Regions from separate parts of the Xanthomonas hyacinthi genome, predicted to be linked through region 1. Evidence: predicted binding sites of a transcription regulator. Region 1 holds the regulator's gene; the other holds the start of a gene.
What was found. The regulator FliA, encoded in region 1, starts transcription of late flagellar genes. The targets are predictions, from matches to a motif close to TAAAGTTTNNCNNNCNNNGGCCGATAA.
Positions count from the first base shown of each region.

Region 2: a site for FliA is predicted at 6,077-6,103, ahead of FZ025_RS21200 (STAS domain-containing protein). Genes of this name have one in related genera too.

Region 1 is NZ_CP043476.1:4,336,982-4,352,345, reverse strand. It holds gene flhA (flagellar biosynthesis protein FlhA) at 1-1,571, shown strand, start outside; gene flhF (flagellar biosynthesis GTPase FlhF) at 1,742-3,394, shown strand; gene FZ025_RS19085 (MinD/ParA family ATP-binding protein) at 3,381-4,265, shown strand; gene FZ025_RS19080 (RNA polymerase sigma factor FliA) at 4,262-5,011, shown strand; gene cheY (chemotaxis response regulator CheY) at 5,030-5,422, shown strand; gene FZ025_RS19070 (protein phosphatase CheZ) at 5,422-6,030, shown strand; gene FZ025_RS19065 (chemotaxis protein CheA) at 6,035-7,765, shown strand; gene FZ025_RS19060 (flagellar motor protein) at 7,935-8,675, shown strand; gene motD (flagellar motor protein MotD) at 8,686-9,690, shown strand; gene FZ025_RS19050 (ParA family protein) at 9,690-10,472, shown strand; gene FZ025_RS19045 (chemotaxis protein CheW) at 10,469-11,611, shown strand; gene FZ025_RS19040 (STAS domain-containing protein) at 11,908-12,216, shown strand; gene FZ025_RS19035 (response regulator) at 12,213-12,578, shown strand; gene FZ025_RS19030 (chemotaxis protein CheA) at 12,612-14,612, shown strand; gene FZ025_RS19025 (methyl-accepting chemotaxis protein) at 14,968-15,364, shown strand, end outside.
Region 2 is NZ_CP043476.1:4,832,585-4,847,948, forward strand. It holds gene FZ025_RS21185 (23S rRNA (adenine(2030)-N(6))-methyltransferase RlmJ) at 139-1,047, shown strand; gene FZ025_RS21190 (GNAT family N-acetyltransferase) at 1,448-1,990, shown strand; gene mfd (transcription-repair coupling factor) at 2,093-5,797, shown strand; gene FZ025_RS21200 (STAS domain-containing protein) at 6,193-6,513, shown strand; gene FZ025_RS21205 (chemotaxis protein CheA) at 6,527-8,587, shown strand; gene FZ025_RS21210 (methyl-accepting chemotaxis protein) at 8,792-10,783, shown strand; gene FZ025_RS21215 (chemotaxis protein CheW) at 10,793-11,326, shown strand; gene FZ025_RS21220 (EAL domain-containing response regulator) at 11,387-12,643, shown strand; gene FZ025_RS21225 (CheR family methyltransferase) at 12,657-13,463, shown strand; gene FZ025_RS21230 (protein-glutamate methylesterase/protein-glutamine glutaminase) at 13,495-14,565, shown strand; gene FZ025_RS22615 (hypothetical protein) at 14,663-14,980, shown strand; gene gpmA (2,3-diphosphoglycerate-dependent phosphoglycerate mutase) at 15,025-15,364, opposite strand, start outside.

The DNA.
Region 1 (15,364 bases):
CCGGCCTGCTGACCCGCGAGGAAGCCAAGGCCCGGCGCGAGGAGGTTCGCGAGGAAGCCGACTTCTACGGCTCGATGGACGGCGCCAGCAAGTTCATCCGCGGCGACGCCATCGCCGGCATCCTGATCCTGTTCATCAACCTCATCGGCGGCATGGCGGTCGGCGTGCTGCAGCACGGCATGCCGGTCGGCCAGGCCGCGTCCACCTATACGCTGCTGTCGATCGGCGACGGCCTGGTCGCGCAGTTGCCGGCGCTGCTGGTGTCCTCGGCGGTGGCGATGCTGGTCACCCGCGCCTCGCGCTCGCAGGACATGGGCGCCTCGATGATGGGCCAGGTGTTCGGCCAGCACAAAGCGCTGGCGGTGGCCGCGGCGATCCTGGGCCTGGTCGGCCTGGTCCCGGGCATGCCCAACGTCGCTTTCTTGACGCTGGCGCTGATCCTGGGCCTGCTGGCCTGGAAGATGTGGAAGCGCAGCCTGCTGTTGGAAGAGGCCAAGCCGGATCCGGCGCAGCAGGCCGCCGCCGCCGGCGCGCAGGCCAATGCCGAGCTGGGCTGGGACGAACTGCGCCCGATCGACCCGCTGGGCCTGGAGGTCGGCTACCGGCTGATCCCGCTGGTGGACAAGGCCCAGGGCGGCGAACTGATGGCGCGGATCAAGGGCGTGCGCCGCAAGCTGACCCAGGACATCGGTTTCCTGGTGCCGCCGGTGCACATCCGCGACAACCTGGAACTGCCGGCCAACGCCTACCGCCTGCTGGTGCACGGGGTACCGGTGGCCACCGCCGACATCCATCCCGACCGCGAGCTGGCGCTGGACCCGGGCGGCGCGCTGGGCAAGATCGACGGCATTGCCGGCAAGGACCCCGCGTTCGGCCTGGACGCGATCTGGATCCAGCCGCACCAGCGCGCCCAGGCCGAGACCATGGGCTACACCGTGGTCGATCCGGCCACGGTGATCGCCACCCACCTGTCGCACCTGATCCGCGAGCACGCCCCGGAACTGCTCGGCCACGAGGAAGTGCAGCAGCTGCTGGCCACGCTGGCCAAGAGCGCGCCGAAGCTGGTCGAGGACCTCACCCCCAAGGCGCTGCCGCTGTCGGTGGTGGTGCGCGTGCTGCAGAACCTGCTGATCGAGAAGATCCCGGTGCGGCAGCTGCGCAAGATCGTCGAGGCGCTGGTCGAGCACGCCCCGCAGAGTCAGGAACCCGGCGTGTTGACCGCCGCGGTGCGCAATGCGCTGGGCCGCTTCATCGTCCAGGAAATCGCCGGGATGTCCGCCGAATTGCCGGTGTTCACCCTGGCCCCGCAATTGGAACGTGTCTTGCAGGACTCTACCCAGGGCAACGGTGCCGCGCTGGAACCCGGTCTGGCCGAGCGACTGCACCAGAGCCTGGCCGAATGCGTCAGCAAGCAGGAAGCGCGCAACGAACCGGCGGTGGTGCTGGTCCCGGCGCAAGTCCGCGCCGCGCTGGCCAGGCTGGTCCGCCACAGCGTCCCCTCGCTGTCGGTGCTGTCCTACAGCGAGGTTCCGGAAGACAAGCGGCTGAAGCTGGTCGGGACGATCAGCTGAGGTGACGGGAATCGGGAACAGGGAATGGGGAATCGCAACATCGCCCCTGCAGCGGAGAGAGCAATGAGCAAGATCGCCACAACCAAGACACGACATCGCAGCCCGCCAGGCAACGGCGCAAGCATCGCATCCATTCCCCATTCCCGATTCACTATTCCCGGCGTTCACCCATGAAGATCAAACGCTTCGTAGCCCCCGACATGCGCACCGCGTTCCGCATGGTGCGCGACGAGCACGGCCCGGATGCGGTGATCCTGTCCAACCGGCGCACCGACGAGGGCATCGAGATCGTCGCCGCCAGCAACTACGACGAAGCCCTGGTGCAGCAGGCGCTGGACGCGGTGCGTCCGGAAGAAGCGGCGCCGCGGCGGCCGGTGTCGGCCGCCAATCCGGCGCCGCGCGCGGCCAAGGCCGGCGCCATGGGCAACCCGGCGATGGCGATGATGGCCGCGATCAGCCAGCGCCGCTCCCCGGCCGCGGCCATGGCGACCACCGCGAGCATGGCGCAGGCCGCGCCGGTGCGGGCGCTGACCCAGCCCGCCGCGATCGCCGCCTCGGCGATGCCCGCCGGCACCGCGCCCGCGCCGACCCGTCCGCCCGCCGCGCCGCAGGCCCCTGCCCCGGCTCCCGCCGCCGCCGCCCCCTTCGCCGAATTCCGCATTCCCGAGGACGTGTTCCGCAACGCGCCGCTCAGCGTGCCGCTGCCCAGTCCGTTCGCCGCTCCGGCCGCCGCGGCCAGTGCCGCCGCGAGCGCCTCCGCCGTGCCGACCTGGCTCCAGGACATCGCCGCGGTGTCGTTGACCCCGGCCGCCGCGCCCAGCGCGCCCAGCGCCGAGCCGGTCGCCGCTGCCGCCAGCGCCGGGATCCCGGCGCTGCCGACCCCGGCACCGCTGGCGAGCTTCCCGGCCACGCAGAACGACGAACAATTGACTCAGCTGCGCGACGAACTGGCGCTGATGCGGCAGATGATCGAGCGCGAGATGAACCGGCTCACCGACGAACGCCTGCGCGGCTCGCCGGTGCGCGCGCAGGCGCTGGAGCTGATGGACGACTACGGCTTCGACAGCGGCCTCACCCGCGACGTGGTCATGCAGATCCCCGCCGACCTGGAGCTGCACCGCGGCCGCGGGCTGATGCTGGGGCTGCTGTCCAAACACCTGCCGATCGCCCCGCTGGACCCGATCGAGGAAGGCGGCGTGATCGCCCTGATCGGCCCCACCGGCGCCGGCAAGACCACCACCATCGCCAAGCTGGCCTCGCGCTTCCTGCAACGCCACGCCGCCCGCGACGTGGCCCTGGTCACCACCGACACCATCCGCGTCGGCGGCCGCGAACAGCTGCACAGCTACGGCCGCCAGCTCGGCATCGCCGTGCACGAGGCTGACAGCGACGCCGCCCTGCAGCAGCTGCTGGAGCGCCTGCGCGACTACAAGCTGGTGCTGATCGACACCGCCGGCATGGGCCAGCGCGACCGCGCCCTGGCCGCGCAGCTGCACTGGCTGCGCGCCTCGCGAGTGGTCCGGTCCTTGCTAGTACTCCCTGCCAACGCGCATTTCTCCGACCTGGACGAGGTGGTGCGCCGGTTCGCCGGCGCCGATCCGCAGGGGGTGATCTTGACCAAGCTGGATGAAACCGGGCGGTTTGGCAGTGCCCTGTCGGTGGTCGCGGACCACCGGCTTCCCCTCACCTGGGTGACCGATGGTCAGCGCGTGCCGGACGACCTGCACCGCGCCAACGCCGCCAGCCTGGTATTGCGCCTTGAAGATTTGCGGCGCGCTGCCGATAAGCCCTGTACTCCGGAGCAGAACCATGCCGTCGCGTGATTACGCCAATCTGACCAATGCCTTCCCCCTGTCGGCAACGCGCAGCGAACCGCTGGGCCCGGTGCGCACGATCGCCGTGACCGGCGGCAAGGGCGGCGTGGGCAAGACCAACATCTCGGTCAACCTGTCGATGGCGCTGGCCGACATGGGCAAGCGCACCCTGCTGCTGGACGCCGACCTGGGCCTGGCCAATGTCGACGTGCTGCTCGGGCTGACCCCCAAGTTCACCCTGGCCGACCTGGTCGCCGGGCGCTGCACCCTGGAAGAGGTGCTGATCGACATGCCCAACGGGCTGATGGTGGTGCCCGCCGCCTCCGGCCGCCGGCACATGGCCGAGCTGCCGGCGGCGCAGCACGTCGGCCTGGTCAACGTGTTCTCCGAGCTGCAGCGCGAGCTGGACATCATGGTCATCGACACCGCCGCCGGCATCACCGACAGCGTGCTGACCTTCTGCCAGGCCGCGCAGGACGCGGTGGTGGTGGTCTGCGACGAGCCGGCCTCGATCACCGACGCCTACGCGCTGATCAAGGTGCTGTCGCGCGAACGCGGCGTGGACCGGGTGCAGATCGTGGCCAACATGGTCCGCGACCTCAACGAAGGCCGCCTGCTGTACGACAAGCTGAGCCGGGTGTGCGAGAAGTTCCTCGGCGACGTGTCGCTGAACTACCTGGGCTGCGTGCCGCAGGACGACTGGCTGCGCCTGGCGGTGCAGCGCCAGCAGCCGGTGGTCAAGGCCTACCCGTCCAGCCCGTCGGCGCAGGCGATCGCCGAGATCGCCCGCCGCACCTCGCGCTGGCAGGCGCCGACGGTGCCGCGCGGCAACGTCGAGTTCTTCGTCGAACGGATCATCCAGCGGGGGGTCGCCGCATGAACGCCGCCGCCCACTACCGCGCCGTGCAGCGCAACAGTTCCAACGACTACATCGCCCAGCATGCGGACCTGGTGCGGCGCATCGCCCACCACCTGGCGGCGCGGCTGCCGGCCAGCGTCGAGATCGACGACCTGATCCAGGCCGGCATGATCGGCTTGATCGAGGCCTCGCGCAGCTACGACGCCGACCAGGGCGCCTCGTTCGAGACCTACGCCTCGATCCGCATCCGCGGCTCGATGATCGACGAGATCCGCCGCGGCGACTGGGTGCCGCGCTCGGTGCACCGCCGCGCCCGCGACGCCGCCGCGGCGATCCGCAAGATCGAGCAGCGCACCGGCCGCGCCGCCGCCGCCAACGAAGTGGCCGCGGCGATGGACATGCCGCTTCCCGAATACCTGCGCTTGATGGAAGATGCCGCGCGCGGCCAGGTGCTGAGCCTGGAGTCGCGGGTCGAGGACCACGGCGAGCTGGACACCATCGCCAAGGGCGGGCCCAATCCGCAGCAGATGCTGGAGCGCAGCGAGTTCGGCCGCGAACTGGGCAAGGCGATCGCACAGCTGCCCGAGCGCGAGCAGCTGGTGCTGTCGCTGTACTACGAACAGGAATTGAACCTGAAGGAAATCGGCGCGGTGCTCGGTGTCAGCGAGTCGCGCGTCTGCCAGATCCACGGCCAGGCCACGGTACGCTTGCGCGGGCGCTTGAAAGCGTTCGAAGCGGCCGACGCCGGCCTGGAAGACGAAGAATAAGACCCAAGGGAGTTAGCGGTGAACAAGAACATGCGGATTTTGATCGTGGACGATTTCTCGACGATGCGGCGCATCGTCAAGAATCTGCTCGGCGATCTGGGCTTCACCAACACTGCAGAGGCCGAAGACGGCAACAGTGCGCTGGCCGCGCTGCGCTCGGCACCGTTCGAGTTCGTGGTCACCGACTGGAACATGCCCGGCATGACCGGCATCGACCTGCTGCGCAACATCCGCGCCGACGACAAGCTCAAGCACCTGCCGGTGCTGATGGTGACCGCCGAGGCCAAGCGCGAGCAGATCATCGAGGCGGCCCAGGCCGGCGTGAACGGCTACATCATCAAGCCGTTCACCGCGCAGACGCTGCAGGAGAAGCTGGGCAAGATCTTCGAACGCATGGGAGCGACCGCCTGATGCAAGCCAGCGCCGAACGCAGCGCCCTGATCGAACGCCTGCAAGGTGCGCTGGACGCACTGGAAAAAGGCGACGAAGCCGCCTGGCGCAAGGAAATCGACACGCTCGCTGCCTGGCGCACGCGGCCGATGATGCAGGGCCTGAGCCGGCTGGCGCGCGACCTGGGCCAGGCGCTCGGCGAACTGCCTACCGTCCCCACCGAAGCCGGCGAGCTGGACGATGCCTGCTCGCGCCTGGACCACGTGGTGGCGATGACCGAACAGGCCAGCCACCGCACCCTGGACCTGGCCGAGGAATGCCGCGCGCTGGCCGAACAGCTGCGTGCCGGCGGGCTGACCGGCGACCAGGGCGAGATCCTCGACAAGATCCGCCACAACCTCACCGAGATGGCCCTGGCGCAGAGCTTCCAGGACCTGACCGGGCAGATCATCCGCCGCGTCGCCGGGATCGTGCGCCGCGTGCACGAAGGCTTCGGCGCGCTCGGCCTGCCGCCGAAGGAGGAAAAGAAGCCCGACGGCAGCCTGGCCGGCCCGGCGCTGGCCGGACTGGACCGCCACGGCGTGTCGCAGAACGACGCCGACGACCTGCTGTCCGGACTGGGGTTGTAGTCTGATGAGCGCCGTCCCCGACGACATCGCTGCCGACTTCATCATCGAGGCCCAGGAAATCCTGGACCGGCTCGGCGAGCAATTGGTGTCGCTGGAGCAGGCGCCCGAGGACAGCGACCAGCTCAACGCGGTATTCCGCGGCTTCCACACGCTCAAGGGCGGCGCCGGGTTCCTGGCGATCAACGCCATGGTCGAACTGTGCCACGCCGCCGAGGACACCCTGGGCCAGGCCCGCGCCGGCCAGGCCACGCTGCAGGCGCGGCACTTCGACGCCGCGCAGCAGTCGCTGGACTACCTGCAGTCGATGCTCGACGCGTTCGGCAGCGGCAGCGAACCGCCGCGCGCGCCGCCGCAGCTGATCGCGCAGTTCGCGACCAGCGGCGAGGAAACAGCGGTGGTGCCGGGACTCGGAAAGAGCACGGCGCCTGCAGCGTCCCAATCCGCTGATCCCGAGATGATCAGCGACGACGAATTCGAAGCACTGCTGGACAACCTGCACGGCGCTGCCCCGCCCAGCGCCAAGCCGCAGCTTTCCCCAGTCCCGATCCCGGCCGCGCCGAAGGCCGCGGCGGCGCCCACCAAGGCCGCCGAACCCGAACACACCGTGCGCGTGGACACCAAGCGCCTGGACGCGATCGTCAATCTGATCGGTGAACTGGTGCTGTCGCGCAACCGGCTCAAGACCCTGCGCGTGCGCCTGCGCGACGAAGAACTGGACCGCGCGGTCAGCAGCCTGGACATCGCCACCGCGCGCCTGCAATCGGCGGTGATGCGCACCCGCATGCAGCCGGTCGGCAAGGTGTTCTCGCGCTTCCCGAAAGTGGCGCGCGACGTCGCCCGCTCCTTGAACAAGGAAGTGGAGCTGGAACTGATCGGCGCCGACACCGAACTGGACCGCAACCTGGTCGAGGCGCTGGCCGATCCACTGGTGCACCTGGTGCGCAACGCGATCGACCACGGCGTCGAAGCGCCGGCGCTGCGCGAGGCGTCGGGCAAGCCGCGCAGCGGCCATGTGCGCCTGTCGGCGCAGCAGGAAGGCGACTACGTCAGCATCGAGGTGCAGGACGACGGCGCCGGCATCGACCCGGAGCGGCTGCGCGCCAAGGCGCGCGAGAAGGGCCTGATCGATCCGGAAGCCGCCGCGCGCCTGACCACCGAGGAATGCCTGCACCTGGTGTTCCTGCCCGGCTTCTCGACCAAGTCCGAAGTCACCGACATCTCCGGCCGCGGCGTCGGCATGGACGTGGTGCAGTCGCGCATCCGCGAACTCAGCGGGCAGATCCAGATCCAGTCCGAACTGGGCCGCGGCAGCCGCTTCCTGATCCGCGTGCCGCTGACCCTGGCGATCCTGCCGACCCTGCTGGTGCAGGCCGGCGACACCGTTTATGCGCTGCCGCTGGCGCGCGTGGTCGAGGTGCTGCATGCGCCGCGCCGCTCGCTGGGCTGGTTCGACGGCCGCGCCGTGCTCGACCGGCAATCGCACACCTTGCCGCTGGTGGACCTGCGCCAGTGGTTGAACATCGAGGCGCCGCAGCTGCCGCTGCTGACCGTGGTGGTGGTGCAGGCCGGCGAATCGCGCATGGGCCTGGTCGTGGACCAGGTCCGCGGCCGCGAGGAAGTGGTGATCAAGCCGCTGCCGCGTGCGCTGCGCGGCCTGCCCGGCTACGCCGGCGCGACCCTGATCGGCGACGGCCGGCTGGCGCTGATCCTGGATGTGGATGGGTTGAAGAGCTGATAGAGCCGGGATTGGGGATTGGGGATTGGGGATTCGGGATTGGGGAGATGCCGCGCACTCGCCGATCCGCAGCTCGCAGCCGACGGCTGGCCGCCTCGAATCCCCAATCCCGAATCTCCAATCCCGGCCGCCCCATCAAGTCCCTCCCCTCGCGGCCGATAGTTCCTGCATGGACAAACTCAGTCTCATTGGCTTGCTGCTGGCGATCGCCTCGCTGGTCGGCGGCAGCATCCTCAAGGGCGCCGGCGTTTCGGCGCTGTGGTCGCCGGCCGCGTTCGTGATCGTGATCGTTGGCACCATCGCCGCGATCCTGGTGCATACCCCGCCGGCGGTGTTCAAGCGCGCGTTCCAGATCGCCAAGTGGATCCTGCGTCCGCCGGCCAGCGATCGCCAGGCCCTGCTGCTGCAGATCATGGAGTGGAGCAACATCGCCCGCCGCCAGGGCCTGCTCGGCCTGGAGAACCAGGTGCAGCAGCAGAACGACCCGTTCGTGCGCAAGGGCCTGCAGATGCTGGTCGACGGGGTGGAGCCGGAATCGATCCGGCACATGCTGGAGATCGACCTGGACGGCCAGGAACACTGCGACCTGGCCGCGGCCAAGGTGTTCGAAGGCATGGGCATCTATGCGCCGACGCTGGGCATCATCGGCGCGGTGCTGGGGCTGATCGCGGTGATGAAGAACCTCGCCGACCCGAGCAAGCTCGGCCACGGCATCGCCGCCGCGTTCACCGCCACCATCTACGGCATCGCCTCGGCCAACCTGCTGTTCCTGCCGATGGCCAGCAAGCTCAAGAGCGTGATCAAGCACAGCAGCGGCGAGCGCGAAATGATCATCGAGGGGCTCATCGCCATCGCCCAGGGCGAGAACCCGCGCAACATCGAATCGAAGCTGGCCGGCTTCTTGCATTGACCCCACGACCATGGCCCGCAAGCGTCAGCACGAAGATCACGTCAACCATGAGGCATGGGCCATCCCCTATGCCGATCTGATGACGTTGCTGCTCGCCTTCTTCGTGGTGATGTACGCGCTGTCCACGGTCAACGAGGCCAAGTACCGGGTCATGGCCGACGCGATGAGCACCGCTTTCGGCGGCGCGCCGCGGACGATGAGCCCGGTGCAGGTCGGCGAACGCCTGATGCAGGGCCAGGGCGGCGCGCGTCCGACCCCGATCAAGTCCAGCCCGGCGCTGTCCCTGCCCGACCCGAACCGGCTGCCCTCGGCCTCGCCGCTGCGCGCGCCCGGCGCGCTGCGCGACGAGGAGCAGCTGCGCCGCGCGCAGCGCCAGCTCGACGGCATCGCCGACCGGCTCGGCGCCGCGCTGGCGCCGCTGATCCAGAAGCAGCTGATCACCGTGCGCCATGCCGGGCTGTGGATCGAAGTGGAGATCAACAGCGACATCCTGTTCGGCTCCGGCTCCGCGTCGCTGGACCAGAGCGCCCGCTCCACCCTGGCGCAGCTGGCGCAGGTGCTGGTGCCGGTGCCCAACGGCGTGCGCGTGGAGGGCTATACCGACAACAGCCCGATCGCCACCGTGCAGTTCCCGTCCAACTGGGAGCTGTCGGCGGCGCGCGCGGCCAGCGTGGTGCATCTGTTCGCCGACCAGGGCCTGCAGCCGTCGCGGCTGTCGATGATCGGCTACGGCGAGTTCCGCCCGCGTGCCGACAACGGCAGCCAGGCCGGCCGCAACGCCAACCGCCGCGTGGTGCTGGTGATCCTGGCCGATGCCGGCGGCGCCGATCGCGCTGGCGCCGATCGCGGCCGCGACGCGGCGCCCGTCGCCGCGGCCGGCACCCCGTCGCCGCAAGACCGATTGACCGATACCGCCGGCGCAGCGCCGGCGAGCCCGCTACATTTCGCCGCGGCGGCTGCCGGCAATGCCGGCCAGCCCCGCGCGGTACCTGCCGCCATTGAAGGAGTGAACTGATGCGCATCTGGGCGATTGCCAACCAGAAGGGTGGCGTGGGCAAGACCACGACCACGCTGGCGCTGGGCCGTGGCTTGGCCATGCTCGGCCACCGCGTGCTGATGCTGGATCTCGATCCGCACGCCTCGTTGACCCGTGCCTTCGAGGTGCCGCAGGATCCGCCGCCGAGCGGCGTGCTCGACCTGTTCGCCACGCCGCCGGGCGACCTGACCGCGCTGGCCCGCGACAGCGCCATCGAGCGCCTGAGCTATGTCTGCGGGCAGACCGCGCTGGCCACGCTGGAGCGGCGCAGCGCCAACCAGCCCGGGCTGGGCCTGGCCCTGCAGCAGGCCATGGCGCGTCACGCCGGCCAGCACGACTACATCCTGCTCGACTGCCCGCCGACCCTGGGCCTGCTGATGATCAACGCGCTGGCCGCGGCCGATCGGGTGATCATCCCGACCCAGGCCGAGCCGCTGGCGCTGCACGGCCTGGCCAGCATGGTCCGTACCGTGGACATGGTCGAGCGCTCGCGCCGCCGTCCGCTGCCCACCTCGATCCTGCCGACCCTGTACGACAAGCGCACCCGCGCCGGCAACGACACCCTGCGGCAGATGCAGGACAGCTACGGCGAGCGGGTCTGGGAAGACGCGATCCCGGTCGATACCAAGATCTGCAACGTCAAGGCGTTGACCGTCGCCGGCGTCCCCGGCGACTACCCCGGCCGCGGCCTGGCCGCCTACCGGCGCGCGCTGGAATGGCTGATCGCCAGCGATGCCACGCCGCTGGAGCAGGCCGCATGAACGCCCCCGGGGTCATCGACGACTATCTGGAAGGCCTGCTGCACGAGGCGATCGCCGAGGAGCGGGACGCCGAACGCCAGGCGACGCGCGCGGCGGCCAGCGCCGCAGCGGCGCCGGAACCGGCGCGCGCCGTCGCCGCGCCCGCCCCGGCCGGCCCCACCGCGGCAGAGATCGCCGCCGCGGTGCTGGCCGAAGCCGATTCCGACCCGGCCCTGGCCGGGATCATGTCGCAGCAGGCCCCGGCGCCCAAGCCGGCCGGCCCGACCCCGCAAGAGATCGCCGCCGCGGTGCTGGCCGAAGCCGATTCCGATCCGGCCCTGGCCGGGATCATGTCGCAGCAGGCCCTGGCGCCCAAGCCGGCCGGCCCGACTCCGCAAGAGATCGCCGCCGCGGTGCTGGCCGAAGCCGATTCCGACCCGGCCCTGGCCGGGATCATGTCGCAGCAGGCCCCATCCGATGCCGAGCGCCAGGCCGATCTGGAGGTGGTCGCGGCGATGGAGATGCAGCGCGCCGCCGCGCCGCCGCGCGACCTGGCCGCCGAAGACGATGCGGCGGCAGCACGTGCGACCAAGCGTCCGCCGATGGCGGTGCCGCCGGAACGCCGCGTCGAGGCCGAGCGCACGCAGGCCGCGGGCGCGCGGCTACCGCCCAACCTGCAGGCGTTCATGGCCCCGAGCGTGCCCCACGAAGCCTCCCCGCACCAGCGCCGCGCGCCGGACCGCAGCACCCGCTGGCTGCGCCTGCGCTGCGGCGAACAGGCCTATGCGCTGGAACTGCTGAAGGTGCAGGAAGTGGTGCTGCCGGTGCCGTTGCTGGCGCTGCGCGGCACCCCGACGGCGATGCTGGGGATCATGAACCTGCGTGGCCAGGTGGTGCCGGTGATCGACCTGGGCATCCACCTGGGCGCCGCACCGATCGAGATGGACATGCTGACCCGGGTGGTGGTGCTGGAAGAGAACGGCGAGACCCTGGGCCTGCGCGTGTCCGCGGTCGAGGACGTGGCCAGCCTCACCGACCAGCAGATCGAGCCGCCGGACAACGCCCGCATCTGCCGCATCTCCAATCACCTGTTCCGCGGCGTGGCGCGGCTGGGGCCGCAGCCGATGATCCTGCTCGACGCCGAGCAGCTGCTGCACTGAGGCCATGCGGAGGGTCCCGCTGCGCCTGAACGCTTGCGGGTCGAGCAGCAAGAAGCAAAGCAGGCTCGTTGAGGTAAGCGAGCGTGCCACGCAGCAGTCTTCCGCGCGCCCGGCCAAGCCTGGCGCGTCCCTGTCGCGGCAACGACCGGCCCCGGCCCGGCGCCGCGCCGCGCCAGCGGCGATGCCCGGCATCACCGCCCGGCAACTGCCAACCCTGCCGCACTTTCCCGATGCGCCGCTAAAGCTTCCCGCGCATTGGCCGTTATCTGCCCTAGAACCATTCGTGCGGAGCAATGATGAGCACAGTCACCCTGGGCGAGGATCTCGGCATCGAGACCAGTGCCGACCTGAAACAACGGCTGACCCCGTTGCTGGCGTCGGACGACGAGCTGCAGCTGGACGCCGGCGAGGTCCGCCGCATCCATACCGCCTCCGTGCAGGTGCTGTGCGCATTCGTCGATGCACGTCGCCAGGACGGCAAACGCACGGTGTTCGCGGCCTGCAACGACACGTTCCGCGATGCGGCACGCCTGCTGGGGGTCAGCGCATCGCTGGGCCTTCCTGCACCCCCTGACAACCTGAAATCTGTGGAGAACGCGGCATGAGCGCACGTATCTTGGTGGTGGACGATTCGGCGTCGATGCGCCAGATGGTCTCCTTTGCCCTGACCTCGGCCGGGTTCGCGGTGGAGGAAGCCGAAGACGGCCAGGTCGCGCTCGGCCGCGCCCAGGGCCAGCGCTTCAACGCGGTGGTCACCGACGTCAACATGCCGAACATGGACGGCATCTCGCTGATCCGCGCGCTGCGCCAGCTGCCGGACTACAAGTTCACGCCGATGCTGATGCTGACCACCGAGTCGGCGGCGGACAAGAAGTCCGAAGGCAAGGCGGCCGGCGCCACCGGCTGGCTGGTCAAGCCGTTCAACCCGGAACAGCTGATCGCCACCGTCCAGAAAGTCCTGGGCTGATTCCCTCTCCACCCTTCTCCGGATTCCCCGCCCATGAGCATGGACCTGCAACGTTTCCACGCCACCTTCTTCGAGGAAAGCCGTGAAGGGCTGGACGCGATGGAAGCCGGATTGCTGTCGCTGGAAGAAGGCAACCGCGACCCCGAAACGATCAACTCGGTGTTCCGCGCCGCGCACTCGATCAAGGGCGGCGCCGCCACCTTCGGCTTCGAGGCGATGGCCGGCCTGACCCACGTGCTGGAGACGCTGCTCGACGAGCTGCGCTCGGGCAAGCGCGAGGTGGAAGCACACGCGATCGACGCGATCCTCGGCTCGGTGGACGTGCTGCGCGCGCTGCTGCGCGAAGCCGAGCACGGCACCCCGGCCGATCCGGTCGCGGTCGAGGCCGTGCACGAGCGCCTGCAGCAGGCGCTCAACGGCACTGCCGCCGCCGCGCCCGCCGCGACCCCGGCCGCCAACCAGCCGGCCGAACCGGAAGCCTGGCAGATCGGCTTCACCCCGGCGCCGTCGCTGTTCATGAGCGGCAACGACCCGCTGCGCATCATCCGCGAACTCGAACACCTCGGCCCGCTGCAGGTCGCCTGCCGCACCGCGCGCCTGCCCGGCTTCAACGACCTCGACCCGCTCGAGGCCTATCTGGCCTGGGACCTGGGCCTGGTCGGCAAGATCCCGCGCAGCGCGATCGAAGACACCTTCGCCTGGGTGATCGACGATTGCGAACTGGACATCCGCGCGGTGCCGCCGCCGAGCCTGGCCAGCGCGCCCGCCCCCACCCTGGCGCAGCCGCCGACCAGCGCCACCGCCGCGCCGGCCGCCGCCGTGGCCGCCAATGCGCCGGCCGGCAACGCCGCCGCCGCGCACGAAGCGGAAAGCTCGATCCGGGTCAGCGTCGACAAGGTCGATGCGCTGATCAACCTGGTCGGCGAACTGGTCATCACCCAGGCCATGCTCAAGCAGGTCTCCGGCGACCTCGACCCGGCCCACGCCGAACGCCTGTTCGCCGGCCTGGACCTGCTCGAACGCAATACCCGCGACCTGCAGGAAGCGGTGATCGGCGTGCGCATGCTGCCGGTGGACGCGGTATTCCGCCGCTTCCCGCGCCTGGTCCGCGACCTGTCCAGCCGCCTCGGCAAGCAGGTGCGGCTGCGCACCATCGGCGAAGGCACCGAGCTGGACAAGGGCCTGATCGAGAAGATCGCCGATCCGCTGGTGCACCTGGTGCGCAATTCGATCGACCACGGCCTGGAAATGCCGGAAGCGCGCCGCGCCGCCGGCAAGGACGAGACCGGCACCATCACCCTGGCCGCCTCGCACCAGGGCGGGCACATCGTCATCGAAGTCAGCGACGACGGCGCCGGCCTCAACCGCGAGCGGATCCTGGCCAAGGCCGCCGAGCGCGGCCTGAGCGTGGCGGACAACCCGACCGATGCGCAGGTGTGGGACCTGATCTTCGCCCCCGGCTTCTCCACCGCCGACGCGGTCACCGACCTGTCCGGGCGCGGCGTGGGCATGGACGTGGTCCGCCGCAACATCCAGGGCCTGGGCGGCGAAGTGCAGCTGGAAAGCAATGCCGGCCGCGGCACGCGCGTGCTGATCCGGCTGCCGCTGACCCTGGCGATCCTGGACGGCATGACCGTGTCGGTCGCCAGCGAGACCCTGATCCTGCCGCTGGCCTACGTGCTCGAAGCGCTGCAGCCGCAGCCCGACGACATCCGCAGCATGGCCGGCGAAGGCCGCGTGCTGCGGGTCCGCGGCGAATACCTGCCGATCCTGTCGCTCAGCGATTGCTACGGCTACGGCCGCACCGAGCGCAGCGAGCCGCTGGTGGTGGTGGTCGAGGCCGACGGCCAGAAGATCGCGCTGGAAGTGGACGAACTGGTCGGCCAGCAGCAGGTGGTGGTCAAGAACATCGAGAACAACTACCGGCGCATCGGCGGCATTTCCGGGGCGACCATCCTCGGCGACGGCCGCGTCGCGCTGATCGTGGACATCGGCGGCCTGGTGCGTTCGCTGCGGGTGCCGCGGGCGGCCTGATCGCCTCACCCCCGCTGCTGGCCGCGCGGCCAGCAGCAGAAAACCCGAGCCCCGGCGGCGGATGCCGGGGCTTGGGTCTTTTGCGGCGCGTCCGTGCGGGGTTCCGTGCCAGAAGCCCGCGGCCAGCAGCCCGCGGAAAAAGAACCGCACCGCAGTTGCCGCGACCCGGTCCCGGACATGGACGCGCCGCCCTGCCGTTTTGCGGGTGATGCCCGAAACCTATCGCTCGGATTAAAGCTCTCGCTGGAGTGGCCGCTAACAAGTAGACAAAATTTGCGTCGCATCACATTTATACAACAAAGCCATTGCGCTTTTCTGTCACTTGCAAACAGCAAACTTCGAGGAGTCCACCGCCATGACCGCCTTCCTGCAGCGCTACAGCGTCGGCCACCGCTTGTCCGCCGCGTTCGGCCTCCTGATCCTGATCTCCGGCATCCTGGTCGCCGCCGGATGGGTCGCGATGGCCGGCGCACGCGAGCAACTGGATGGCATCGTCCACTCCAACATCCGCAAGATCAATCTGTCCCACGGCATGCTGGATGCGAATGCGTCCATCCTGTTTGCGCTGGGCGGTTATGCGACGCAAGGCGGCGGCAGCGATGCCGAAAAAACCCTGGCGCTGATCCAGGCCGAACGCACGCACTACGACCAGCAGCGCGACCAGCTGTTCGCGCTGCCGATCGACGCGGCCGGCAAACGCCTGCGTGGCGAGATCCAGCACTTGCAGGACCAGGCAAGACCGCTGAATGATG
Region 2 (15,364 bases), 500 kb from region 1:
GCTGCGTCGCTGCGCAACGCGGACAGCACCGTATCGGCGATGGCGGTTTCGTCCTCCACGACGAGGACGCAAGGGGCGGCGGGCGCGGACGTGGCGCGCAGCATAGCCGCAACCCGCGCCCGCCCGTACACTGCCGCGATGAACTATCGCCACGCCTACCACGCCGGCAACCATGCCGACGTCCTCAAGCACACCGTGCTGCTTGCGCTGATCGACGCGCTCAAGCGCAAGGACAGCCCGTTCTTCGTGCTCGACACCCACGCCGGACGCGGCCGCTACCTGTTCGCCGCCAGCGAGAGCCGCAAGACCGGCGAGGCCGCGGCCGGGGTATTGAAGCTGATGGGCCAGCCCACGTTGCCGGAAGTGCTGGAGCGCTACTTGCGCGCGGTGCAGGCCGACAACCCGGTCGGTGCGAAGGATGCCAGTCCCGCGCAAAAGCCCGCACGTCCATGTGCGGGGATTCAATTGAAGCACTACCCGGGCTCGCCGCTGCTGGTCGCGCAGGCGCTGCGCGAGCAGGACCGGCTCGCCGCCTGCGAGCTGCAGCCCGAGGAGGCGGCCGAGCTGAAGGCGCTGTTCGCCAACGACCGCCGCGTGCAGGTGCATGCCGGCGACGGCTATGCGGCGATCAAGGCATTCGTGCCGCCGAAGACCGGCGCGGCCAGGATCGGCCGCGGCCTGGTCCTGATCGATCCGCCCTACGAAGCGCAGGACGCCGAATACCCGCTGATCGCCGCGGCCCTGCGCGAGACCCTGACCCGCTGGCCGCAGGCGATGTGCGCGGTGTGGTATCCGATCAAGCAGCGCCGCAGCCTGCAGCCGTTCTTGCGCAAGGCCGCGGCGATGCCGGCCACGTCGGTGCTGCTGGCCGAGCTGCAGGTGCGCCCCGACGATTCGCCGCTGCGGCTCAACGGCAGCGGCATGCTGCTGCTCAATCCGCCATGGCGGTTCGAGCAGGCGCTGGCGAGCGCGCTGCCGGCGCTGAAGCAGTATCTGGGCGAGGCCGGCGCCTCCAGCCGCCTGGAGTGGCTGAAACGCGAGGACTGAGCGCCAGCGTCGGCACCGAGCGTCCCGCTGTCGCCAGCGAAACGCAGCGCGCGCGGATGCGCCGGATCGAACGGCCCCGTCTCGGCGCGCGACGGCTGCCGTTGCTTCAGCCACCACGCCCCGTCACCACCGGCGCTGCCAGCAACGCGACCAACAGCACGGTGCGCAAGGTGGAGAAGGCGACCGCGCAAGACGTCTTCATTGCCGGCAGCGCCTGTGGATCGGGCGCCACCGTAGCAATGGCGTTGCGCGAGCGAAGCACGCCGCACGGCGACGCCGGCGGCGAGGGCCGCGGTTGTTCCGGGACAACGGCAACCCTCCACGCGCAGCGCAGCGCAGCGTTCACGGCCGCGGCCCCGGGTAATGCGAGAATCCAGGCTTCGTCGAGGAGCATCCGGCCATGGCTACCCGCAACCGCATGCCTCCGTGGCATGAAAACTTCACCCTCCCCAGCGGCCGCGAGCTGCTGATCCGGCCGATCCGGCCGGAAGACAGCGCGCCGCTGCAAGGCGCCTTCAGCCTGCTCGGGCCGACCGAGATCCGCGAGCGTTTCCTGCATTCGGTGCAGGAACTGACCGAGGACATGGCGCAGCGGCTGACCCATCCCAATCCGAAGACGGAATTGACCCTGGTCGCGGCCGAACCGCTGCCGCCGGGCGAAGCGGTGGTCGGTGCGGTGGCGCGCGCGGCGATCACCCCCGGCACCCGCGAGGCCGAGTACGCGATCCTGGTCAGCAGCTTCGTCGCCGGCCAGGGCCTGGGCCGGCAGCTGATGCGCAAGCTCGTCAAGTGGGCGCGGCGCAAGTACCTGGACCGGCTCTACGGCGACGTGCTGGAAAGCAACCTGCCGATGCTGCAGCTGGCCGAATCGCTGGGCTTCCGGCCGATGCCGCACCCGGACACCCCGGGGCTGGTCCGCGTGGTGCTGGAACTGGGCAACTGAGTCCACACGCCTCTTCACCAGGCGCCACCCCTCGCGCCCGCCGCACTGCGCTTCTCCCGAGTCCCGAGTCCCAGGTCCCGAGCTTGCTAGACTAGTCGGTCCATGGCGCCTCTTTCCTTCCCCGTTCCGCCGCTGCCCAAATCCGGCCAGCTCCGCGCCTTCTGGCGCGCCCCTGCGTCCTCGACCGCACTGGCCTGGCATATCGCCTGCGCCGCCGCGGCGCATCGCGGGCCGCTGCTGGTGGTCGCACGCGACAACCAGAGCGCGCACCAGATCGAGGCCGACCTGCACACGCTGCTGGCCGGCGACGCGCGCCTGCCGGTGGTGCCGTTCCCGGATTGGGAAACCCTGCCCTACGACCAGTTCAGTCCGCACCCGGACATCGTCAGCCAGCGCCTGTCGGCGCTGCACCGGCTGCCGACGCTGCAGCAAGGCATCGTGGTGGTGCCGGTGCAGACGCTGCTGCAGCGCGTGGCGCCGCTGCGCTACATCGTCGGCGGCAGTTTCGACCTGCACGTGGGCCAGCGCCTGGACCTGGAGGCGGAAAAGCGCCGCCTGGAAAGCGCTGGCTACCGCAACGTGCCGCAGGTGATGGACCCGGGCGATTTCGCGGTGCGCGGCGGCCTGCTCGACGTGTACCCGATGGGCGCGGACACGCCGTTGCGGATCGAGCTGCTGGACGAGGACATCGACTCGATCCGCGCCTTCGATCCGGAATCGCAGCGCTCGCTGGACCACGTGCAGGCGGTGAAGATGCTGCCCGGCCGCGAAGTGCCGATGGACGATGCCAGCGTGGAGCGGGTACTGGCCACGCTGCGCGAGCGTTTCGACGTGGACACGCGGCGCAGCGCGCTGTACCAGGACCTGAAGGCGCGGCTGGCGCCGGCGGGCATCGAGTACTACCTGCCGCTGTTCTTCCAGGAAGCGCGCGGCGCCGGCACGCCGGCACGCGATGCCACCGCCACCTTGTTCGACTATCTGGGCGAGGCGGTGCTGCCGCTGCTCGCGCCGGGCGTGGGCGCGGCTGCCGATGCGTTCTGGGCGCAGACCCAGAACCGCTACGAGCAGCGCCGCCACGACGTGGAACGCCCGCTGCTGGCGCCCGAGGAGCTGTACCAGGCGCCGGACACGCTGCGCGAGAAGCTCAACGGGCTGCCGCGCATCGAGGTGTGGGCCGCCGACCACGCGCGCATCGGCGAAGCGCAAGCGCTGGGCGACCAGCCGCTGCCGCCGTTGCCGGTGGCGGCCAAGGACGCGGCGCCGGCGGAGGCGCTGAAGCGCTTCCTCGGCAGCTACCCGGGCCGCGTGCTGATCGCCGCCGACTCGCCGGGCCGCCGCGAAGCGCTGCTGGAAGTGCTGGCCGCAGCCGGGCTGAAGCCCGAGGTGATCCCGAATTTCGCAGCCTTCCTCCCTTCTCCCTCCGGGAGAAGGTGGCGCGAAGCGCCGGATGAGGGTACGGCGCTCGCGCCATCTTCATCGAAGAAGACTGCTGCTTCGTCCGCATCCGCCACAGCTGCGCAGAAAAAGCAGGTCGCGAGCGGTCGTACCCTCACCCCAACCCCTCTCTCCCACGGGGACTCCCTTCGGTCGCCGGGGGGAGAGGGGCTCGACTCCGATGTAGCGCCTGCACGCTTCGCCATCGCGGTAGCGCCGCTTGACGACGGCTTCGCGCTCGACGATCCACAGATCGCGGTGCTCACCGAGCGCCAGCTGTTCCCCGAGCGCGCCGGCCAGCCGCGGCGCACGCGCCGCGCCGGGCGCGAGCCGGAGGCGATCATCCGCGACCTCGGCGAGCTGACCGAAGGCGCGCCGATCGTGCACGAGGACCACGGCGTCGGCCGCTACCGCGGACTGATCGTGCTCGATGCCGGCGGCATGCCCGGCGAGTTCCTGGAGATCGAATACGCCAAGGGCGACCGCCTGTACGTGCCGGTCGCGCAACTGCACCTGATCAGCCGCTACTCCGGCGCCTCGGCCGAGACCGCGCCGCTGCATTCGCTGGGCGGCGAGCAGTGGAGCAAGGCCAAGCGCCGCGCCGCCGAGAAAGTGCGTGACGTGGCCGCCGAGCTGCTCGAGATCCAGGCGCGGCGCCGCGCCCGCGCCGGCCTGGCGCTGCAGGTGGACCGGGCCATGTACGAACCGTTCGCGGCCGGCTTCCCGTTCGAGGAAACCCCCGACCAGCTCGCCGCCATCGACGCCACCCTGCGCGACCTGGGCAGCAGCCAGCCGATGGACCGCGTGGTCTGCGGCGATGTGGGCTTCGGCAAGACCGAGGTCGCGGTGCGCGCCGCGTTCGCCGCGGCCAGCGCCGGCAAGCAGGTGGCGGTGCTGGTGCCGACCACGCTGCTGGCCGAACAGCACTACCGCAACTTCCGCGACCGCTTCGCCGACTGGCCGCTACGGGTGGAGGTGCTGTCGCGCTTCAAGAGCGCCAAGGAGATCAAGGCCGAGCTGGAGAAGGTCGCCGACGGCACCATCGACGTGATCATCGGCACCCACCGCCTGCTGCAGGCGGACGTGAAGTTCAAGGACCTGGGCCTGGTCGTGGTCGACGAGGAACAGCGCTTCGGCGTGCGCCAGAAGGAAGCGCTGAAGGCACTGCGCGCCAACGTGCACCTGCTCACGCTCACCGCCACGCCGATCCCGCGCACGCTGAACATGGCCATGGCCGGGCTGCGCGACCTGTCGATCATCGCCACCGCGCCGCCGAACCGGCTGGCGGTACAGACCTTCGTCACCGCCTGGGACAACGCGCTGCTGCGCGAGGCGTTCCAGCGCGAGCTGGCGCGCGGCGGCCAGCTGTACTTCCTGCACAACGACGTGGAAAGCATCGGCCGCATGCAGCGCGAGCTGAGCGAGCTGGTGCCCGAAGCGCGCATCGGCATCGCCCACGGGCAGATGCCCGAGCGCGAGCTGGAACGGGTGATGCTGGATTTCCAGAAGCAGCGCTTCAACGTGCTGCTGTCGACCACGATCATCGAATCGGGCATCGACATCCCCAACGCCAACACCATCGTCATCAACCGCGCCGACCGCTTCGGCCTGGCCCAGCTGCACCAGCTGCGCGGCCGCGTCGGCCGCTCGCACCACCGCGCCTACGCCTACCTGCTGGTACCGGACCGGCGCAGCATCACCGGCGATGCGCAGAAGCGGCTGGACGCGATCGCCTCGATGGACGAGCTCGGCGCCGGCTTCACCCTGGCCACCCACGATCTGGAGATCCGCGGCGCCGGCGAACTGCTCGGCGAGGACCAGAGCGGGCAGATGGCCGAGGTCGGCTTCAGCCTGTACACCGAGCTGCTGGAACGCGCGGTGCGCAGCATCCGCCAGGGCAAGCTGCCGGACCTGGACGCCGGCGAGGGCGCGCGCGGCGCCGAAGTGGAGCTGCACGTGCCGGCGCTGATCCCGGACGACTACCTGCCCGACGTGCACACCCGCCTGACCCTGTACAAGCGCATCTCCAGCGCCCGCGACAGCGAGCAGCTGCGCGAGCTGCAGGTGGAGATGATCGACCGCTTCGGCCTGCTGCCGGATGCGGTCAAGCACCTGTTCGCGATCGCCGAACTCAAGCTGCAGGCCATCACACTCGGCATCCGCAAGCTGGAACTGGGCGAGAACGGCGGGCGCATCGTGTTCGAGGCCAAGCCCGACGTCGATCCGATGACCATCATCCAGATGATCCAGAAGCAGCCCAGGCTGTATGCGATGGACGGGCCGGACAAGCTGAAGGTGAAGCTGCCGCTGCCGCAAGCGGCGGACCGCTTCAACGCCGCCCGCGGCCTGCTGGCGGCGCTGTCGCCGCGCTGACACCCAGGCCCCGAGCGACGCGCAGGACGCCTGCGCGCAGCGGCACGCCATCCCGTTGGTCACGCACTGCGGCTTGCGCGCCAGCGCGGGCTTGCCGAAAACGGCCGGTGTCCCCGGCCGTTTTCTGTTGCGGCGGCGGCGCCCGCACGGCGTTGGCACGGCGCATGCCTCTGGTTCCTGGCCAAGAGCGGCGCCGTTCGCAATTGGGATGGGTTGCCGCGCACTGGCCTGAACCGCTCATCCTGCTCAAGGATTTGCGAGACAAATGCGCCGTTCGGCCTAAATATTCCGAAAAGGCGCCGATATCTGCTTACAGCCAGTCCCAACCGGCTGGTCGGCACCCGCGCCGCGGCCCGGGATTTCGACGTACCCACCGCCCGAATCGGAGACACGCCATGCGCTCGAAATTCCCGGACTCCCCGCCCCTGCCGCTGCAACTGAGCCTGGACGGCGACATGACCATCCGCCGCGCCGGCGAACTCAAGCCGCTGCTGCTGCCGGCGCTGGAGCACCCCGGCGGCCTGCAGCTGCAGCTGCAGGCGGTCACCGAAATCGATGCCACCGGGGTGCAGCTGCTGCTCGCCACCCAGGCCGCGCTGCGTGCGCTGGGGCGGCCATTCCAGCTCGACGGCTGCAGCGCGCCGGTCAACGACGCGCTCGACCTGCTCGGCCTGCGCGACACGCTCGCGCCCGGCGCCAGCGACACCGTCCACTGAGCGGCGCCAGCTCATGAATCTCGCGCAACTGCTGCAGACCTTCATCGCCGAGAGCCACGACCTGCTCGAGGACATGGAACGCAACCTGCTGGAAGCCGAACGCGGCGAAGCCGGCCCGGACGCGGTCAACGCCATCTTCCGCGCCGCGCACACCATCAAGGGCTCCGGTGGGCTGTTCGACCTGGCGCAACTGGTGGGCTTCACCCACGTGGTGGAGAGCGTGCTCGACCTGGTGCGCGAGCACGCGGTGGCGCTGGACTCGGAGCTGATCCAGTTGATGCTGGCCTGCTGCGACCACATCCGCGCACTGGTGGAAGCGGCGGCCGGTGCCGAGGCCGACGAAGCGGTGCTCGCCGCCGACGGCGCGCCGCTGCTGGCGCGCCTGCACACCTACCTGCACCCGACCGCCGCGCCGGCCGCCGCCGCTGCCGCTGCCGCCGTCGTCGCCGACCCGGCGCAGACCGGCTACTGGCGGATCTCGCTGCAGCTGTGCAGCGATGCGCTGCGCTTCGGCAACTCGCCGCTGCACCTGATCCGCTGCCTGCGCAGCCTGGGCACGCTGGAGGCGGTGCGCACCGACCACGAACGCGTGCCGGCGCTGCCGGAACTGGACCCGGAAGCCTGCTACCTGGGCTTCGACATCCTGCTGCGCTCGAACGCGCAGCAGGCTGCGATCGAGGACATCTTCGAATTCGTGCGCGACGACTGCGACCTGCAGGTGGTCGCGGTGGACCCGCACGGCGATGCCGCCAATCTGGAACTGCCGCTGCTGGTGGCCGAGGCCGGCAGCCATGCGCACGCCGACGACTTCGCCGGCTTCGACAGCCCGGCGCCGGCCGCCGCGCCGGCACCCGCTGCGCCGGCCAAGGCCACGACCGCTCCTGCCGCTGCCGCGGCGGCGGCCGCCGCACGCGCGCAGGACGGCGGCTCGATCCGCGTCGATGCCGACAAGCTCGACCGCATGATCGACCTGGTCGGCGAGCTGATCATCGCCGTCGCCAGCACCGGCGCCAATGCCCAGCGCACCGGCGATGCGCAACTGCTCGAATCCACCTCGATCCTGGCCGGACTGGTCGAGGACGTGCGCGAAAGCGCGCTGCAGCTGCGCATGGTCAAGATCGGCGGCACCTTCAGCCGCTTCCACCGCGTGGTCCACGACGTGGCGCGCGAACTGGGCAAGGACATCGTGCTGGTGGTCAACGGCGAGGACACCGAGCTGGACAAGTCGGTGGTGGAGAAGATCGCCGATCCGCTGACCCACCTGGTGCGCAACGCGATGGACCACGGCATCGAACCGGCCGAGCTGCGCCAGGCGCGCGGCAAGCCGGTGCGCGGCACGGTGCGGCTGAATGCGTTCCACGATTCGGGCAGCGTGGTCATCCAGATCAGCGACGACGGTGGCGGCCTGAACCGCGAGCGGATCCTGGCCAAGGCGCTGGAACGCGGGCTGATCGAGCCCGGCCGCAGCCTGTCCGATCGCGAGGTGTTCGCGCTGATCTTCGAGCCGGGCTTCTCCACCGCCGAGACGGTCACCAACCTGTCCGGGCGCGGCGTCGGCATGGACGTGGTCAAGCGCAACATCACCGCGCTGCGCGGCAGCGTGGACATCGGCAGCCAGCAGGACGTCGGCACCACCATCTCGGTGCGGCTGCCGCTGACCCTGGCGATCATCAACGGCTTCCAGGTCGGGGTCGGCAAGTCGGTGTTCGTGGTGCCGCTGGACGTGGTCGAGGAATGCGTGGAATTCGCCCCGAACTACCAGAGCGACTACATCGACCTGCGCGGCGGGGTGCTGCCGTACGTGCGCCTGCGCGCGCTGTTCGGCATCGCCGGCGCGCCGCCGGCGCGCGAGAGCATCGTGGTGATCCGCCAGGGCGCGCAGCGCTTCGGCCTGGTCGTGGACACGCTGCTGGGCGAATGGCAGACCGTGATCAAGCCGTTGGCCAAGGTGTTCGCCGGGGTCAAGGGCATCAGCGGCTCGAGCATCCTCGGCAGCGGCGGCGTCGCCCTGATCCTGGACGTGCCCTCGCTGTTGTCGCAAGTCGAACCCACGACCGATTCGCTGGCGGCCTGACCCCGCTCGGCGACCGCATCGCTCCCAGACGCCAACCAGGAACCAACCGCCGCCATGTCCCAGCGCACATCGTCGACCACGCCGGCAGCGGCGGCACGGATCGTCCGGGCCATGTTCGACACGGTCTGAGCCAACGCCACTCCACCCGGCACCGGTCGCCAGACGCCGGGTGCCCGCCACTCAACCACGCACAGGTACGCCGGCATGTCCAACTCTCTCTCGCTCTCTTCCAAGCTATGGATCGGCTCCGCCGTCGCCGTGCTGCTGCCACTGGCGGCCAGCGCAACCGGCTTCGCGCTGGCGCTGCCGTCGGGCCAGGTGCTGGCGCTGGCGATCGCCGCGGCGGCGGTCGGTACCGCGGTGCTCGGCTACGCGGCCTTCGCCACCGCCCGCTCGCTGCGGATCGCCACCACCACCCTGACCCGCTTCGCCCACGGCAATTTCGAGGTGGTGCTGCCCACGCTACGCAACGACCAGGCCTGCGAGGTCCTGCTGGCGCTGCGCCAGGTGCAGACCGGCGTGCGCCAGGTCGGCGACGAGATCCAGCGCATGTCGCGCGAGCACGATGCCGGCGATATCGATGCGGTCATCGACGGCCAGCGCCTCGAAGGCGATTTCCGCAGCATGGCCGAGGGCATCAACCGCATGGTCAGCGGCCATATCGCGGTCAAGAAGAAGGCCATGGCCTGCATCGCCGAGTTCGGCCGCGGCAACTTCCAGGCGCCGCTGGACAGCTTCCCCGGCAAGAAGGCGTTCATCAACGACACCATCGAACAGGTGCGTCGCAACCTGCTCGGGCTGATCGCGCAGATGAACCACATGTCCGCCGAACACGACGCCGGCGACATCGACGTGACCATCGACAGCCAGCGCTTCGAAGGCGATTTCCGCAGCATGGCCGAGGGCATCAACCGCATGGTCAGCGGCCATATCGCGGTCAAGAAGAAGGCCATGGCCTGCATCGCCGAATTCGGCCGCGGCAACTTCGATGCGCCGCTGGACAGCTTCCCGGGCAAGAAGGCGTTCATCAACGACACCATCGAGCAGGTGCGCGCCAATCTGCGCGCGCTGATCCGCGACACCAACCTGCTGGCCACCGCCGCCGGCGCCGGGCGCCTGGACGTGCGCGCCGACGCCGGCCTGCACCACGGCGATTTCCGCCGCATCGTCGACGGCATCAACCAGACCCTGGACGCGGTGATCGGTCCGCTCGACGAAGCGCGCCAGGTGCTCAAGGCGATCGAGGACGGCGACCTGACCCGCACCGCCGGCGTCGCCTGCCAGGGCCAGCTGAAGGAACTGTGCGACAGCATCAACGCCACCGTCGCGCGCCTGGCGCAGGTGGTGGGCGAGGTCAACGTCAATGCCGAGGCGCTGGCCAGCGCCTCGGAAGAAGTCAGCGCCACCGCGCAGTCGCTGAGCCAGGCGGCCAGCGAACAAGCCGCGGGCGTGGAGGAAACCAGCGCCTCGCTGGAGCAGATGACCGCCTCCATCGCGCAGAACACCGAGAACGCCAAGATCACCGACGGCATGGCCGGCAAGGCCGCGCGCGAAGCGATCGAGGGCGGCGCAGCGGTGCGCTCCACGGTCGCGGCGATGAAGCAGATCGCGCACAAGATCGGCATCATCGACGACATCGCCTACCAGACCAATCTGCTCGCGCTGAACGCGGCGATCGAGGCCGCGCGCGCCGGCGAACACGGCAAGGGCTTCGCGGTGGTCGCCGCGGAAGTGCGCAAGCTGGCCGAGCGCAGCCAGATCGCCGCGCAGGAGATCGGCGACGTCGCCAGCTCCAGCGTGGAACTGGCCGAGAACGCCGGCAAGCTGCTCGACCAGATGGTGCCCTCGATCAAACGCACCTCCGACCTGGTGCAGGAGATCACCGCCGCCTCCGAGGAACAGACCTCCGGCGTCGGCCAGATCAATGCCGCGGTCGGCCAGCTCAACCAGACCACCCAGCAGGCCGCGTCCAACTCCGAGGAACTGGCCGCCACCGCCGAGGAAATGAGCGGCCAGGCCGAGCAGCTGCAGCAGCTGATGAGCTTCTTCCGCACCAACCAGGCGGCGACGGCGCGGCGCCCGGTCGCGGTGCCGCGCGCCGGCAGGAAGGCGGCGCCCGCGCGGGCACGCAGCTACGGCGAGGCCGGACTGGCGCTGGTGGCGGCGCCGGACGAACTCCACTTCGACAGCTTCTGAGGACAGGCCATGACCGCTCACCCATCGACCGCACCGTTCGGCGCCGCCGATCTCGCCCCCGACCAGTTCCTGACCTTCCTGCTCGGCAAGGAGATGTTCGGCGTCGGCATCCTCGGCATCAAGGAAATCATCGAGTACCGCACGCCGACCGACGTGCCGATGATGCCGCCGGCGCTGCGCGGGGTGATCAATCTGCGCGGCGCGGTGGTACCGGTGGTGGACCTGCAGCAGCGCTTCGGCCGCGCCGCCAGCGACATCACCAAGCGCACCTGCATCGTCATCGTCGAAGTCGCCAACGGCAGCGAGCGCCAGGTGCTGGGGCTGCTGGTGGACGCGGTCAGCGAAGTGCTGGAGATCGCCGCCGCCGACATCGCCCCGGCCCCGGCCTTCGGCGCCGGCATCCGCCGCGACTTCATCCACGGCATGGGCAAGGTCGGCGAGCGCTTCGTGATCCTGCTCGATGCCGATGCAGCGCTGTCCACCCAGGAGTTCGTCGCCATGGCCGGCATCGCGTCGGGGGTCGAGAAAGGCATGGCCGCCTGAGTTCCCCGCACGGCGTGGCGCATCGCGCCGCGCCCGCCCTTGTCCACCGACGGAATCCGCATGCCGCTCGTCCACGAAATCGCCACGCTCCGCCAGTTCGACACGGTCCTGGTCGTCGACGACAGCCAGGTCCAGCGCGAACACGCGCTGGCGTTGTGCCTGCGGCTGGGCGCGGTGGCGGTCGAAGGCGTGGCCGACGGCCATGCCGCGCTGGCGCGGATCGCCCAGGGGCCGCCGCCGGGGCTGCTGATCGTGGACCTGGAAATGCCCGGCATGGACGGCGTGCAGTTGCTCGACGCCCTGGCCCGCTGCAACCTGCGGGTGCCGATCGTGGTCGCCTCGCAGCGCGGCGCGGCGCTGATCGACTCGGTGCTGCAGGTCGGCCGCGCCAGCGGCCTGCAGGTGCTGGCCGGCCTGGAGAAACCGCTGCGCGCGGCCGAACTCGACGCGGCCTTGCAGGCGCACCCGCCGCAACTCGCGCCGGCCGCGCGCAACGACGCCAGCCTGGGCGATGCGACCGACGCGGCGATGCTGCACGAGGCGCTGCGCCGCGGCGACATCGAAGTGGCGTACCAGCCCAAGGTGGACATGCGCAGCGGCCAGGTCAGCGGCGTGGAAGCGCTGGCGCGCTGGCGGCATCCGCAGAACGGGCAGATCGCACCGGACCGCTTCATCGCCCTGGCCGAACGCGAAGGCTTGATCCACGCGCTGACCGCCAGCGTCGCCGACCAGGCGATGGCGCGGCTGGCGACCTGGAAGCAGTCCGGCTTCCGCCTGACCCTGGCGATCAACCTGTCGCCGTGCCTGTTGCAGGACCCGGGACTGCTCGACGAACTGCACAGCCAACTGCGCCGCCACGGGCTGGTGCCGGCCGACGTGATCCTGGAGATCACCGAAAGCTCGCTGGTCCAGGCCAGCGCGCTGGGCATGCTGGCGCGGCTGCGGCTGCAGGGCTTCGGCCTGTCGCTGGACGACTACGGCACCGGCTTTTCCTCGCTGCAACAGCTGACCCGCATCCCCTTCACCGAACTGAAGATCGACCGCATCTTCGTGCACGACGCGCACCGCAGCCGCAACCTGCGCACCGTGCTGGAATCGGCGCTGGGCATGGCCCAGCGGCTGGGCCTGAGCACCGTTGCCGAAGGCATCGAAACGGTGGAGGACTGGCAACTGCTGCAGGAACTGGGCTGCGACCTGGGCCAGGGCTATCTGCTGGCGCGGCCGATGGGCGGCGGCGCGCTGACCACCTGGCTGCTCGAGCACCAGGCCCGGCTGCACGAACACGGCCCCACCGCGGCGCAAGCGCCGCATCACTGACTCCCGGACCACCATGACCAGCACCGACACCATCACCGAGCAGGAATTCGGCAAGTTCCAGCGCTTCATCTTCGACGCCGCCGGCATCACCATTTCCCCGGCCAAGAAGGCGATGCTGTGCGGGCGCCTGGGCAAGCGCCTGAAGGCGCATTCGCTGCAGACCTACACCCAGTACCTGAAGCTGCTGGAAAGCCGCGAAGGCGGCGCCGAGGTGCAGACCGCGATCGACCTGCTGACCACCAACGAAACCTATTTCTTCCGCGAACCCAAGCACTTCGACCTGCTGCGCAAGCTGGCCGGCGAGCACAAGGGCAATGCGCCGTTCCGCATCTGGAGCGCGGCCAGTTCCACCGGCGAGGAGGCCTACAGCATGGCGATGGTGCTGGACGACGCGCTGCAGGGCCGCCCCTACGAAGTGGTCGGCACCGACATCAGCACCCGCGTGCTGGCCAAGGCGCGCAGCGGCCACTATCCGCTGCAGCGCATCGAACACATGCCGCCGGCGCTGCTCAAGCGCTACTGCCTGAAGGGCCGCGGCGAGTACGAAGGCAGCCTGCTGATCGACCGCAAGCTGCGCGACAACGTGCGCTTCCTGCATGCCAACCTCAATACCGCGCTGCCCAACCTCGGCCAGTTCGACGTGATCTTCCTGCGCAACGTGATGATCTACTTCAACGGCCAGACCAAGCGCGAAGTGGTCGCGCGGGTGCTGTCCACGCTCAAGCGCGGCGGCATCTTCTGCATCGGCCATTCGGAAAGCCTGAACGAGGTCAACAACGAGGTCGTGCAGGTGGCGCCGGCGGTGTACCGCAAGCCATGAGCACCGCTGCCGCTACTCAAAGGAACGACCGATGACGACGACGATCAAGGCCATGGTGGTCGACGATTCGGCGGTGGTGCGCCAGGTGCTGGTGGCGGTGCTCAACGAAGCGCCCGGCATCGAGGTGATCGCCGCGGCCGCCGATCCGCTGCTGGCGATGGACAAGATGCGCCAGCAATGGCCGGACGTGATCGTGCTGGACGTGGAAATGCCGAAGATGGACGGCATCACCTTCCTGCGCAAGATCATGAGCGAGCGCCCCACCCCGGTGGTGATCTGCTCCACGCTCACCGAGAAGGGCGCGCGGGTGACCATGGACGCGCTGGCCGCCGGCGCGGTGGCGGTGGTGACCAAGCCCAAGCTCGGCCTGAAGCAGTTCCTCACCGACTCGGCCGAGGAACTGGTGGCCACGGTGCGCAGCGCCGCGCGCGCCAACGTCAAGCGCCTGGCCGCACGCAACGCCGCGCCGCCGGTGGAAGCGGAGGTCAAGCACAGCGCCGACGTGATCCTGCCGGCGCAGGGCGGACGCCCGCTGGCGCAGACCACCGAACGGGTGATCGCGATCGGCACCTCCACCGGCGGCACCCAGGCGCTGGAGGAAGTGCTGACCGCACTGCCGCGGGTCAGCCCCGGCATCGTCATCGTCCAGCACATGCCGGAGAAGTTCACCGCCGCGTTCGCCGCGCGGCTGGACACGCTGTGCCACATTTCGGTGAAGGAAGCGGCCAACAACGACCGCGTGGTCCCGGGCCGCGCGCTGATCGCGCCCGGCGGCAAGCACATGCTGCTGCGCCGCAGCGGCGCGCAGTATTTCGTCGAGGTGGTGGACGGGCCGCCGGTGAACCGGCACCGGCCGTCGGTGGACGTGCTGTTCCGCTCCGCCGCGCGCGCCGCCGGCGCCAATGCGCTGGGCATCATCATGACCGGCATGGGCGACGACGGCGCGGTCGGCCTGCTGGAGATGCGCCAGGCCGGCGCGCGCACCGTGGCCCAGGACGAACAGAGCAGCGTGGTGTTCGGCATGCCCAAGGAAGCGATCAAGCGCGGCGGCGCGGAGAAGATCCTGCCGCTGGGATCGATGGCGCGCGAAATCGTGCAGTAGCTCGGCTAGCGCGGTTTCGGGTTAGGCTGCCGTTACTTGTGCGACTTCAGTCGCGACGGGCTTTATCGGTAAGGCCCGTCGCGACTGAAGTCGCACAATGCGCAGCTTGGCGCAGCTTGCACCGCTACACCTGCGACTCCACCGGCTACCAGCCGATCTGGCGCCGCGGCACGCCGCCAGATCCCCGCTTCCGGCTCGCGCTCCCAGGTCTGCGGCGGCCGCGCTGCTGCAGGCCGAAGGCGAACGCCTGCACGGCCGCGACGAGGCACAGGCCGACGCCTTGCCGCTGTACCGCGACGACGCGCCGCCGCCGTCGCGGCAGGCGCAGACCCTGGCCTTCGTGCGCTGCTTCGCCGCGGCCAACCGCGGCGAAGGCGAGATGCGGGTGTGGGTGGACGCGGGCGGCGACGGTTGACGGCGCCTTGCGCGCTCACGGCTCCGGCAGGATCTGCTGGCGTGCTACCTGGCCTTGCCCTGGTTGGCCACGGCCTCGGCCGCCTTCTTCGCCGCTTCCGGATCGCCGAGATAGCGGTAGGACTGCACCTTCAATTCGTCGTCCAGTTCGAACAACAGCGGGATGCCGGTGGGGATGTTGAGCTCCAGGATTTCCTCGCGCGAGACGCCGTTCAAATACTTGTACAGCGCGCGCAGCGAGTTGCCGTGCGCGGTGACCAGCACGGTCTGCCCGGCCTTCAGCTGCGGCGCGATCGCATCGTGCCAGTACGGCAGCACGCGCTCGAGCGTGGTCGCCAGCGACTCGGTGGCCGGCAGCGCGTTGCGGTCGAGGGTGGCGTAGCGG